2 regions of the Mesorhizobium sp. M0195 genome follow, and region 1 is predicted to be linked to the other one. Evidence: riboswitches for the same ligand, from Rfam matches in the RefSeq annotation. Region 1 holds a riboswitch; the other holds the start of a gene.
What was found. Region 1 has a riboswitch for cobalamin ahead of NKJ12_RS15720 (CbtB domain-containing protein). Riboswitches for the same ligand answer to the same signal wherever they lie in the genome.
Positions count from the first base shown of each region.

Region 2: it holds a riboswitch for cobalamin, as region 1 does, so the genes downstream of both, metE (5-methyltetrahydropteroyltriglutamate--homocysteine S-methyltransferase) here and NKJ12_RS15720 (CbtB domain-containing protein) in region 1, are expected to answer to the same signal.

Region 1 is NZ_JAMYSV010000006.1:263,072-268,786, reverse strand. It holds gene cobD (threonine-phosphate decarboxylase CobD) at 1-468, opposite strand, end outside; gene cbiB (adenosylcobinamide-phosphate synthase CbiB) at 467-1,438, shown strand; gene cobO (cob(I)yrinic acid a,c-diamide adenosyltransferase) at 1,736-2,368, opposite strand; gene cobU (bifunctional adenosylcobinamide kinase/adenosylcobinamide-phosphate guanylyltransferase) at 2,370-2,891, opposite strand; gene NKJ12_RS15725 (CbtA family protein) at 2,884-3,666, opposite strand; gene NKJ12_RS15720 (CbtB domain-containing protein) at 3,682-3,861, opposite strand; cobalamin riboswitch at 3,898-4,095, opposite strand; gene NKJ12_RS15715 (MFS transporter) at 4,284-5,483, opposite strand.
Region 2 is NZ_JAMYSV010000026.1:7,593-13,307, reverse strand. It holds gene NKJ12_RS28365 (dihydrodipicolinate synthase family protein) at 1-87, shown strand, start outside; gene NKJ12_RS28360 (FMN-binding negative transcriptional regulator) at 122-292, shown strand; gene metE (5-methyltetrahydropteroyltriglutamate--homocysteine S-methyltransferase) at 440-2,776, opposite strand; cobalamin riboswitch at 2,871-3,071, opposite strand; gene NKJ12_RS28350 (hypothetical protein) at 3,628-3,882, shown strand; gene NKJ12_RS28345 (helix-turn-helix transcriptional regulator) at 4,200-5,033, opposite strand; gene NKJ12_RS28340 (MFS transporter) at 5,118-5,348, opposite strand; gene NKJ12_RS28335 (transposase) at 5,639-5,715, shown strand, end outside.

The DNA.
Region 1 (5,715 bases):
TCTTTCGCGCTCGACGACGCGCCCGTCCGGGTTGTTTGGATTGACGACGATCGCAAGGTTGGCCGCCGCCAGGGCTTCGCAATCATCGACTTCAGCCGCCGCGTGGCCAGCGATCGCTGCTGCCCGTCGATGCTCGGCATAAGTCGGCCCGAGCACCAGCGCCTTGCCCGGGCTGACCAGCGAAGCGACGCGCGGCAACAGGATTTGCGTGCCGGGCGCCGCCACGACGTTCGCCGCCGACGGCGCGCCATAGGCGCTTGCCGCGAGTTCAGCCAAGTCGCGGCTGCGCGCCGTTTCCGGCAATCGCGACAGGGCGGTGGCGGGCAAATCGAAAAGCGGGTAGGAGTGCGGATTGATCCCGGTCGAGAGGTCGATGAAAGGCAGCGGCGCGTGAGGGAAAAGCGCCCTCGCCCGGCCAAGGCTTCCGCCGTGGTCCACCGCCGCCGTCACTCCATCAAGAGACTTCATGTCGATCCTGATCACTTCCCTGTCGCTGGCCATCGAACTTGTACTCGGCTACCCGGCCCGGCTCTTCGATGCCATTGGCCATCCCGTCACCTGGTTCGGCAGGCTGATATCCTTTCTCGACCGCAGGCTCAACCGCGCCACTGATTCCGACGCCGACCGTCGCCGCTGGGGCGTCGTCGCGCTGCTGGTGATCGTCCTGGTGCCGGCCGCCCTCGCCTTCTGGATCGAAGCCATGCTTTGGAGCATTCCCTTCGGCTTGTTGGTCACCGCAATCCTGGCGACGTCGCTGCTGTCGCAGAAGAGCCTTGCCGAGCATGTCGAAGCGGTGGCCGACGCACTCGACAGCGGCGGACTGGACATGGGCCGCATCGCCGTCTCCAGGATCGTCGGCCGCGATCCGGAAAAGCTCGACAGGGCCGCTGTCTGCCGCGCAGCGATCGAAAGTCTTGCCGAGAATTTCTCCGACGGCGTCGTCGCGCCGGCCTTCTGGATCGGTATTGGCGGGCTCGCCGGCGGCGTCGCCTACAAGGCCGCAAACACCGCCGATTCGATGATCGGCCACCGCACGCCGCGCCACGAAGCCTTCGGCTGGGCGGCTGCGCGCTTCGACGACTGGATCAACCTGCCGGCGTCGCGGCTGACGGCGCTGCTGATCGTGCTTGCGGCTTTCCTGGTCAAGGGCGCCGACGCCAAAGCCGCCTGGCACGCCGTGCGGCGCGATGCGAAAAAACACCGCTCGCCCAATGCCGGCTGGCCGGAGGCAGCGATGGCCGGCGCGCTCGGCCTGGCGCTCGCCGGCCCCCGTTCCTACGACGGCGTGATGGTCGAAGACGCGTTGATGGGCGAGGGCGGCCGCCGCGACGATGTCGAGAGCACCGACGTCCGACGGGCGCTGAAACTCTACCAGGTCGCCGACTTGCTGCTGATTGCGCTGTTCGGGGTGGTCGCAGTGGTTGTTATCTTGGCGTGACCTGCGCTCGAGATCGACGGAAACAAAAAACCCGCCAAGCGGCGGGTCGTTGGAGCCAATTAGCACCATAGCGAAATTAATAGCATAGCTGCCGGCACAAAGCAAGAACAAAATAGGGCAACGCCTCAAATAATCGGTTCAGGTCGGCGCTGCCCCTCAGCCTTAGCTCCCCGTGAAAAGACAGGGAGAGGGAGATCGCCAGCGTTGCGGCTAGCTCCTTGTCCCCGTCCTTCACGGGGAGAAGTCGCCGGCAGGCGATGAGGGGCAGCGCTGACCTTGACAAACCAGCAACACCCCTCAGAACTCAATCCCCTGCTGCGCCTTCACGCCGGCGGAGAAGTGGTGCTTGGTCACGGCCATCTCGGTGACCAGGTCGGCCGCCTCGACCAGTGCCGGCTTGGCGTTGCGGCCGGTGACGACGATATGCAGGCCTTCGCGGCGTGACTTCAGCGCCGCGACCACCTTTTCGAGGTCGAGATAGTCGTAACGCAGCGCGATGTTCAACTCGTCGAGCACCACCAGGCTGATCGACGGCTCGGCCATCAGCTCGAGCGCCTTCGCCCAGGCGGCCTCGGCCGCCGCGATGTCGCGTTTCAGGTCCTGCGTCTCCCACGTAAAGCCCTCGCCCATGGCGTGCCAGAGGACACGGTCGCCGAAGGCGGCAAAGGCGTCCTTCTCGCCGGTGTGCCATTTGCCCTTGATGAACTGGACGACGCCGACACGCTTGCCGTAGCCGAGCATCCTGAGCGCCAGACCGAAGGCGGCCGTGGTCTTGCCCTTGCCCGGCCCGGTGTTGACGATCAACAGCCCCTTCTCGACCGTCTTGGCTGCAACCTCGGCGTCCTGCACCGCCTTGCGCTTGGCCATCTTGGCGCGGTGGCGTTCCTCGTCCCCCTGTTCAATGGTCTTGGGATCGATAGTATCAGCCATGTCATTTCACCTTGAGCGGCAGCCCCGCCACCATCAAAAGCACGGTGCCGGCGACCGCCGCGACGTCCTGGTTCAGCCGGCCGGCGGCATCGCGAAACCGTCTTGCCAGCGCATTGTCCGGCACGATGCCCTGGCCGACCTCGTTGGACACCACGAACCACGGGCCACGCGGCCGCGACAGCACATCGGCCAGCCTTTGGCATTCGGCCTCGACATCATGGTCGGCCAGCATATGGTTGGTCAGCCACAGCGTCAGGCAGTCGATCAGCACCGGCTGGCCGTCGGGCAGTGCCTCGATCGCGCCGGCAAGGTCGAGCGGCGCCTCGATGGTCGTCCAGCCATCGCCTCGCCGCGAGCGGTGCAGCGCGATGCGCTGACGCATCTCCTCGTCATAGGCTTGCGCTGTGGCGATATAGCTCCACGGCGCCGGACAGGCGCTCACCAGCCTCTCGGCATGCGCGCTCTTGCCGGAGCGCGCACCGCCGATGACCAGGGTCAGCGCCCCGGCAGCGCGGTCAGGCAAAGCTGTCGCGCAGGCTGGTTGCCGCGCCGGTGAAGCGTCCGCGCACCAGCCCGACGACCATACCGAGCACCAGCCAGAACACCAGATTGGTCAGCGTCACCGCCACCACGAACTGATGATGCAGGCCTTCCGGGATCGCCGTCTCGAAACTGTCGGGCTGCGGCGCGCCGACAATATGCGGCGCAACGATCAACGCCACGGCAAGGATCGCCAGCGGCAGCGATCTGCGGAAGGCGATAAGGCCGAGACCGGCCGCTGTCGCCACCACTGTTGCCCACCACCAGATCTGGCGTTGGACAAGGTCGGCCGCCGGCATCGCCGGCAGTTCCGGCGCCAGGCCGAGGCCGGGCGCCAGCGTGAACACGGCAAAGCCGGCCAGGCCCCAGAACAGGCCCTGGCGCCAATTGCCGATGCCGCCGGCGAATTCCGAAACCGCGACCAGGACCAGTGCGAAGCCAATGCCGGTGACGATATTGGCAACGACGCTGAAACCAAAGCGCTCGAAGCCGTCGGCCGGCGCCCAGCCTTCGTCTTCAGCCGGAGCCATTGCTTCAGCCGGTGCCGGCGCGGCGCTGCTCATAGCCATCGTGCCGGCGGCGTTTTCGGCCGGTGCCGCAGGTGCCGCGGCATGGTCATGGCCGCCGCCGGCCTGTTCGTAGACTTCCGCTTTCAGGATGAGCGGCACGGTGGCGTAGGCCTGCATGCAGGCGAGAACGACGCCGGCCACAAGCCCTGCGATCGCCGCGATGAAGACGACGTTGCGAAACAGTGTCATGATGTCAGCCCCTTGTCAGTGGCAGGGAAAGCCCATCGAGTGGCGATAGTCGTGCGCGGCATTGTGGACCGCATCGATATGCGAGAAGCCGACAAAGCCCATGACGAAAATGCCGAGGAATGCAGCAAGCGCCAGCTGCAGGAGACGCGACTGCGAGGAGGCGGAAGCGCCGAGCGAAACGGAAGCGGTATTCATGTCTTGTCCTTTCGCCCTCCACCCGAGGGCATAGAAGTCAGTTTCCTGTCGCCGGCAGGTCTCCTGGCTCGCGGATCAGCGCCCTTCCCCACCTTCCCGAAGGCGAACCTTCAGTGGCATATGGAGAGGACTACCGCACACAGTTGCGGGGGCAGCCACGGCATTGGGCAAACAATTTCGCCCGCACCGCATTCCCTCTTGGTTCCAAACGGAACCGACGACATCAGCGACTATAGGCAGAATCGCCGCGCCCGGCAAACCAAATTCCGCCGGATCGTGTGGCGAATGCGCCGCCTCGCCAAACCGGAGAACTGGCGCCGCAGACGTCGCGATCTGCGCGGTCAAACAGAACGGCCTGCGTTCGATGCGGCACTGCACCGCTTCCACAATTGGGTGTTCGAGCGCCATGCGGCGCTCGAACATCAAAGCGATTTGGGCAGATAGCGCCAGGTGACGAAGCCGCAGATCGCCGCCAGCAGGCCGAGTGTCGCGAAAACCGCGCCCAGGCCGAAGAACGCCAGCACCACGGAATAGACCAGCGGCGGCGTCAGCTCGGAAAAGTCGAGATAGGTGCGGTAGACCGCCGCCATCTGTGCCCGCTCATACGAGCGCACCGAGCGCATGAAGGCGGTCGAGCCCAGCGCATCGAGCGCGATGGTGAAGAAGGCACCGCAAAGCAGCAAGGCGCCGGTGATGAGCGGTGCGGCCTCGCCGACGGCGCCGGCCGCCAGCAGCGTTGCCGACATCGCGAAATAGGCGAACGTCATGGTGCGCCGGCCGCCGAAACGCTTTCCTGCCCTGCCCCAGAAGATGGCCATGAACAAAAGCGCATTGCCGGCCGAAACCAAGAGGCCGCCGGCGAGCTTGCCCTCGCCGGTGATCACCATGAACAGCGGCCCATAGACGAAGAACGTCGTCCAGAAGCAGGAGCGGCCGAAAGCGATCAGCCAGGCCAGCCTCAGCCTTGGCTGCGCGACGAAGCGGCCGATATTGGCCAGCGGATTGACCGGCCGCGTCTTGCCGGGGCGGATCGACGGGTTATCGCCAAGCCGGTAAGTCCAGAACAGCGCCAGTAAAGCCATGGCGAAGACGGCCACCGCGCCATGCGCGGCATAGATGCCGAAACGCGTGTAGAGGTAAATTCCGAGGGTCGGCCCGGTGGTCCAGGCAAGCATCGACCACGCCATGCGCAGCGACTCGGCCTGCATGAAATCGGTCTTGCGGATATGGTCCATGATGTAAAGGTTGAGCGTGATCGCCAGCGCGCCGGCGCCGACGATGCGGCAGAGCATGCCGACCACCTGGCCAGCCAGCGTATGGGTGACGAAGAACAGCGAGCCGGCGGCCAGCAGGCAGGCGCCGGCGGTATAGACCCAGCGCCGGGCAAAGCGGGCGATCAGCATCGGCATGAACAGCGTCGCCGACAGGCCGAGCATCGCCACGATCGTGTAGAGGATCGAAACAATCTGCTCGTTGTGCAGTATCTCATAGGCCTGGATCGGGATGACGCTGGACACGGTGGCGCGCGCGAAGGATTCGACCGCATAGAGCGAGGCGAAGGTGCGGGCATCCGCCGGCCGCAAGGCCGCAAGCCAGATCGGATGGCGCACATGGGTAGCCATTGTGTTCCCCGAAGCCGAATCGCCCGAAGCAGGGTTGGAGCACAAATCTGCCGCGGCGATTCCTGGCCGCGTAACAGGAAACCGACGCCTTCACGGCAAAAAGCGAAGCCGGCCAAAGGCTTTCCGGCTCTGGCCTAAAGCAGCCCTGATGCCGCCGTCACCAACGCAAAGCAAGGCCCTGCTTCTTTTGACGGTGGCAACCGTGATAGTCGTCTTGCCGGGGCTGAACCAA
Region 2 (5,715 bases), on a different contig from region 1:
CCGCGTCCCATCCTGCCTCTGCCCTCAGCAGCGAAGCGCCAGATCGCCGCCGCGTTGGAACGCTTGCCATCGGATGTCAACCGGTGAACAGCGAACCCGGCGGCCAGTGAAGGAACCTGTCATGTATGTACCCGCGCATTTCGATGAACCGAGCCGAGAAGTCCTCTACGAACTGATCGAGAACAGTGCACTTGGCATGCTGATAACCCATGGCCGGAGCGGTCTCGACGCCAATCACATCCCCTTCGAACTCGACACGTCACAGGGAGAAAACGGTACCCTTTACTCCTGAGCGATTAATAGACGTGCCGAAGGAAAGTGCACATTCTCGCTCGAGTGACTTATTTCAAAGGATGTGATCGCGTTTTGGCACATTCACGGCCGACATGCGGCAGCCGGTCACTCACCAACAACCGGGAAACCCTCCGGCCTACACTTTCTACCGGAGCGCACGTGCTGCATCGACCATGTTCATGAGGGCAGGGCGGACCTCCTCCCATTTGCGTGTTTTGAGGCCACAGTCCGGGTTTACCCACAGTTGGGAATCCGACAGTCGCTCGCGGGCAAGCATGACGAGATCCGAAATCTCCCCGACTTCCGGGACACGTGGTGAGTGAATGTCGTAGACTCCGGGCCCGATTTCGTTCGGATATTTGGAGCTCGTGAAGGCGTCCAGCAGTTCCATTTTCGAGCGCGACGTCTCAATCGAAATGACATCCGCATCCATTTCAGCGATCGCGTCGATGATCTCGTTGAACTCCGAATAGCACATGTGGGTATGGATTTGAGTCGCGTCCTTTACACCCGTTGAAGCGATCCGGAAGCATTCGACAGCCCAGTCGAGATAGTCGTTCCAATCAGACTGGCGCAGTGGCAATCCTTCGCGAAACGCGGCCTCATCGATCTGGATCATCCTTGCGCCGGACCATTCGAGATCCGTCACTTCGTCGCGGATGGCGAGCGCGATCTGGCGGCATGCTTCGGAGCGCGGTACGTCGTCGCGAACAAAAGACCAGTTGAGAATGGTCACTGGGCCTGTGAGCATTCCCTTCACAGGGTTTTCCGTAAGCGACTGGGCGAATTGCCACCAGCGCAGCGTCATCGGATTGCGCCTCGATACGTCGCCGAAGATGATGGGGGGGCGCACGTAACGCGACCCATAGCTCTGCACCCAGGCATGCTGGGTGAAGGCGAAGCCGGACAGCTGCTCGCCGAAATACTGTACCATGTCGTTTCGTTCGAACTCACCGTGCACCAGCACGTCCAGCCCGATCTCTTCCTGCCAGCGAATTGCAGCCTCGATCTCCTTCTTCAGGAAGGTCTCGTAGTCGACATAGCTCAGCTGGCCCTTCGCATGAGCGGCCCGCGCCCTGCGTACCTGCGGCGTCTGCGGGAAGGACCCGATGGTCGTCGTCGGGAACGGCGGCAGCCCGAGCGTGCCGGCCTGGACTCTGGAGCGCTCGGCAAAAGCGCTCTCTCGTCGCTTCATGCTGTCGTCAATGCTGGCGATCCGTCCCTCAACAAGCGGGTCATGGATCTTCGTGGATGTCACGCGAGTGGCGGCAGCCTCGGCAGACGCTTTCAACGCGCCTGCCACCGCATCCCTGCCTTGGGACAGGGCCCGGGCAAGCAACACCAACTCGTCGGTCTTCTGGGCCGCGAAGGCGAGCCACGACCTGATGTCCGCGTCGAGTTCCGTCTCCATGCGGAGGTCGATCGGCACATGCAGCATCGAGCAAGAAGGCGCGATCTCGACGCGGTCCAAGGGCCAGCCGGCGACGATCGGTTTGATGCGGTCGAGAATGGCGGGCAGGTTCGCACGCCAGACGTTGCGGCCATCGATCAAGCCAAGCGAGAGCACCAGATCCTTCGGTGCGAGCCGACCCACCGTTTCCAGCTGCTCGGGAGCGCGCACGAGATCAATATGCAGCCCGGCCAGGGGCAGAGAAACCGCGGTTTCGAGATTGTCTCCCAGCGGCCCGAAATAGGTAGCCAGCATGATCTTCAACTCGGGCGCGGCTTTCGACAGCTGGCCATAGGCGAATTCGAACGCAGCTCGTTCGTTCGGGTTCAGATCGAGGACAAGCGCTGGCTCATCGATCTGCACCCAGTCGGCTCCAGACAGCTTCAGCCTCTGCAGGAGTTGCTCGTAGACGGGCAGCAGCCGCGGCAGGAGCGCGATGGGATCGAATCCTTCGGCAGGCGATTTCGCCAGCTTGAGGAAGGTGATCGGTCCAAGGATGACTGGGCGTGTGTGAACGCCGAGAGCTTTAGCCTCGATGAAGTAATCGACCGGTTTCGTCGACGAGAGGGCGAACGTCTGATCATCGTTGAGTTCCGGCACAATGTAGTGATAGTTGGTGTCAAACCACTTGGTCATTTCCATCGCGGTTACATCAGACCGATGAGCCGCCTGCTGGTGACCAGCGTGTCGACAATCCTCCGTCTGACCCTGGTTGCCCCGCCCCATTGCGAAGTAGATGTCAAGTGGAACCTCGCCGCTATTCCAGCCGTAACGGGATGGAACGGCGCCGACCATGGCTGCGGTGTCGAGCACATGGTCGTAGAGCGAGAAGTCGTTCGACGGGATTTTCGACACGCCGCGATCGTGCTGCTCCTCCCAGCTAGCGGCACGGAGCGCCTTCGCGGTCGTGAGAAGGTCGGCAGCGGACGATTTTCCGGACCAGTAGCTTTCAAGCGCGAATTTCAGTTCTCGCCGACGACCGAAGCGGGGCACGCCGAGCGTTGCTACAGGAATTTGCTGAGAGACAGTCATGCCAGACCCCGATGGTTGGGGCGTCGGTGCAAGGAAGGCGCTAGCAGGCCGGCACGAACGCCAGGCTGCAGCGGCCACCGAGACACCCCGCCCGTGGACGTAATTCGCCGTGGCAGGTCTCCTGGCTCGCGGGGTCATAGCCTCTACCCGTCTTCCCAAGGCTATTCGCCTCAGTGACATGAGTGGGGTTGGCTCGCCGCTAACAGTTGCGGGGGCAGCGCCGGCATCGCACCGGCTTCCCTCTTAGCTCCGCTGCGGCAGCGCCGTACGGAGAACCACGACGCGGGAGACAATTACAGCAGTTCGCTTCTTTGTCAAACGCCGCATAAAGAAATGTTTATGTCGTTATGTTAAATTTCCGTTGGCATGTTCCAAAGGTCGCCTCGAAAGCGAAAACTGTGGAAGCCTTGAGCGGCCGGTAAATCAAAGCAATGACGCACGGCGCCCTTGTCCAGGAGGATAGGAGTTCGTCGGCTGCCGGCAGCAAACATACCGGCAAGCGCCGTGGTGCTGCTTAGCGCATCATGCGAACCACCTCGGCGTCGAACTTCGGCTCCGAGGTTCCGACCGCTTCGTTGGTGATCTGCTCGCGACCGTATTCGGCTCAATGGCGAGGCTGTTGCCCATGTGGAAGCTGTTGGCCGTGATGCCCTCGGTGATATGACACAACGATTTCGGGGGGAGCACACCGAGGCCAGGCGCAGCGGCGTGTTGCGAAGTGATCGAGGCCAATGTCTCGAACTGCTTGTTCGCAGCCCACCGGCTCAAGGTAACCCGGCTCAAACCACCGGGCCAGCTCAAGTCCTGTCCAAATGAGGCCTGAGCGGCAAATCGTCGTGCACGCGCACGGTTTGGCGTTCGATCTTGTGATGCGTCTTGGGCGGACAATCGCCACGGTGCAGCGCGCAGAAGCGGTCCCCAATTGGGAAGCCGAGGGCGGTGAGGGCAAGCCAGCGCCACAGGCGGAAGGGGACTTGGACCTGTTTGCCCTGCTGGACCACAAGTTCGCGACACAGGGCCTCAAGGAGAAGACCAAGAGTGATTATGCGCGGGACCTCGCCAAATTCATCAAAAGCAGCGGGCAGTCAAAGTTCGGCGCCGATTGACATGGAGATAGCCATCGCGGCCGACCGCCCAGGCGGACCGCAAGCCGGAATACAACCGGGTGCAGGCGGCCAAGCTCGTCCACAAGATGGCGTCGGGCACACACCGGCGATGGGAGAGCGGACCGTGGAGTGCAGGAACTTCACGCCTATCCACGCTCCCGTGGACGTGTCCTGCGGCACATCGGCAGCGATATTGAGGAGGCAGTTGAGCTTCTGGTCGAGCACTCTTACCTGCCATTACCTACGCTTAACGTCATCTCGTACTGAAAACGCACCACGCAAGGTCGAGATGTAACATGCGCCCTTCGTGGATGGTTCTAAGCTTCCTCGGGCGCGGTCAATCTGTGATAACGGTCGCTTGGAACCTCCATCACCGCGACGCGATCAAGGTTGGCATATCGCGCTCGGTAGTAACCTTCTTCCTCCACTTCGGCGAAACTACACTGGGGAACGTCAAAGGTCGCAGCTTCCAATCCGAAGAAAGTCGTAGCGGTTTCTTCATCCAAGAAGTTCCACTCATCTTCTCCGTCGTCATATGTGACGCGAACATAGGAGGCCATGCGCGCGGCTTCCTGATCACCCATCTCTGCGATGATGGCATCGCATTCTTTCTTCAGCTTTCCTGAAACCTCACCCTTATCCCAGTCATCCAAAGCCCGATAGATTTCTGGATGATAATACTCTGGCATCTCCTCTACATCGTCACCGATAAGCTCAATGGTGCGGACATATTGCGGATTTATCAAGAGTATTTTGTTGTCAAGGCTCCAACAATACAGCCATGGCCTGCTTGTGTTATTTCTACGCAGATTATGAAGTTCCTTCAACTGACGTAAAATCGATTCACGCGCCTTTTCATCGATAGGATATTGGCGGCTGCCAACAGTCGTCTTGATTCTGAGCGTGCCGTATCGCGTTTCGGCATCGGCAATTGCAAACGGGCTCGTGCGCCACTCCTCGACATCAATCTTCCAGCCCAGCAGCTCCTCGACCGTGCATTTCAACGTGAGACAAAGGTCCTTGATCTGCTCGACGTTCAACTGCGTTTTGCCTGTTTCCCAACGGGCCACAGTCTGTTGCGTCGTTGCCATCTGCTCTGCCAAATCTTTTTGAGTCATGCCCAGTCGAACCCTAAGCTCTTTCATGTTCATAACTCACCTCGCGTGTTCAACACACGCATTGTGGATGAATTAATCTAACACGTCAAGCGTGTTCAAAAATCGCAGCATGTGTTTTTAGGGCGTCTTCGAGGCTCCGGCAGCCGTTCGTGACCACTTGCGCAAGACACAGGGCTGGTACACAGCACGAATGGGGCGATCAAAAATTACTGCTGCGATGCTCGTCATCAGCCAAGCTGCCGCCGCACCTTCCACTAGGGTGCCAAGGTTCGAAATGAGTGCAGACGACCATAGCGAACGGAAGGTCTTGTGCTCAAAAGGAACGAGTGAAGATGTTCTCTTCGCCATTGTGGGAAGCTTCGGGATCGACCGCGGGGCTGGATTTGTTTCGCCTCACTCAACCATGGCCTCGCCGTACAAGCCAAGCTGCCACAGTGGCGCGCCTGCTAACCCAGAAAACTTGGCGGCCTTACAGGCATGCGCAGGACGCGCGAAGCCGCTCAAATCCCCCCAGATGGGTCAGCCATCGAAGACCGGCATCACTTGCCCGTTGAGCGGCTATACGATAGTGCTCCGCGCTAAGCAGGAAGCGCCAAAAATTCGAGCGGCGACTTCATTCTTCTATTCAGGAAGGAACTATGAGGCGGCAGACGCGACCATTCACCGTGGAAGTCAAACAAAAGCGCAATTATCAAAAAGCCGCACGTTCCATCTG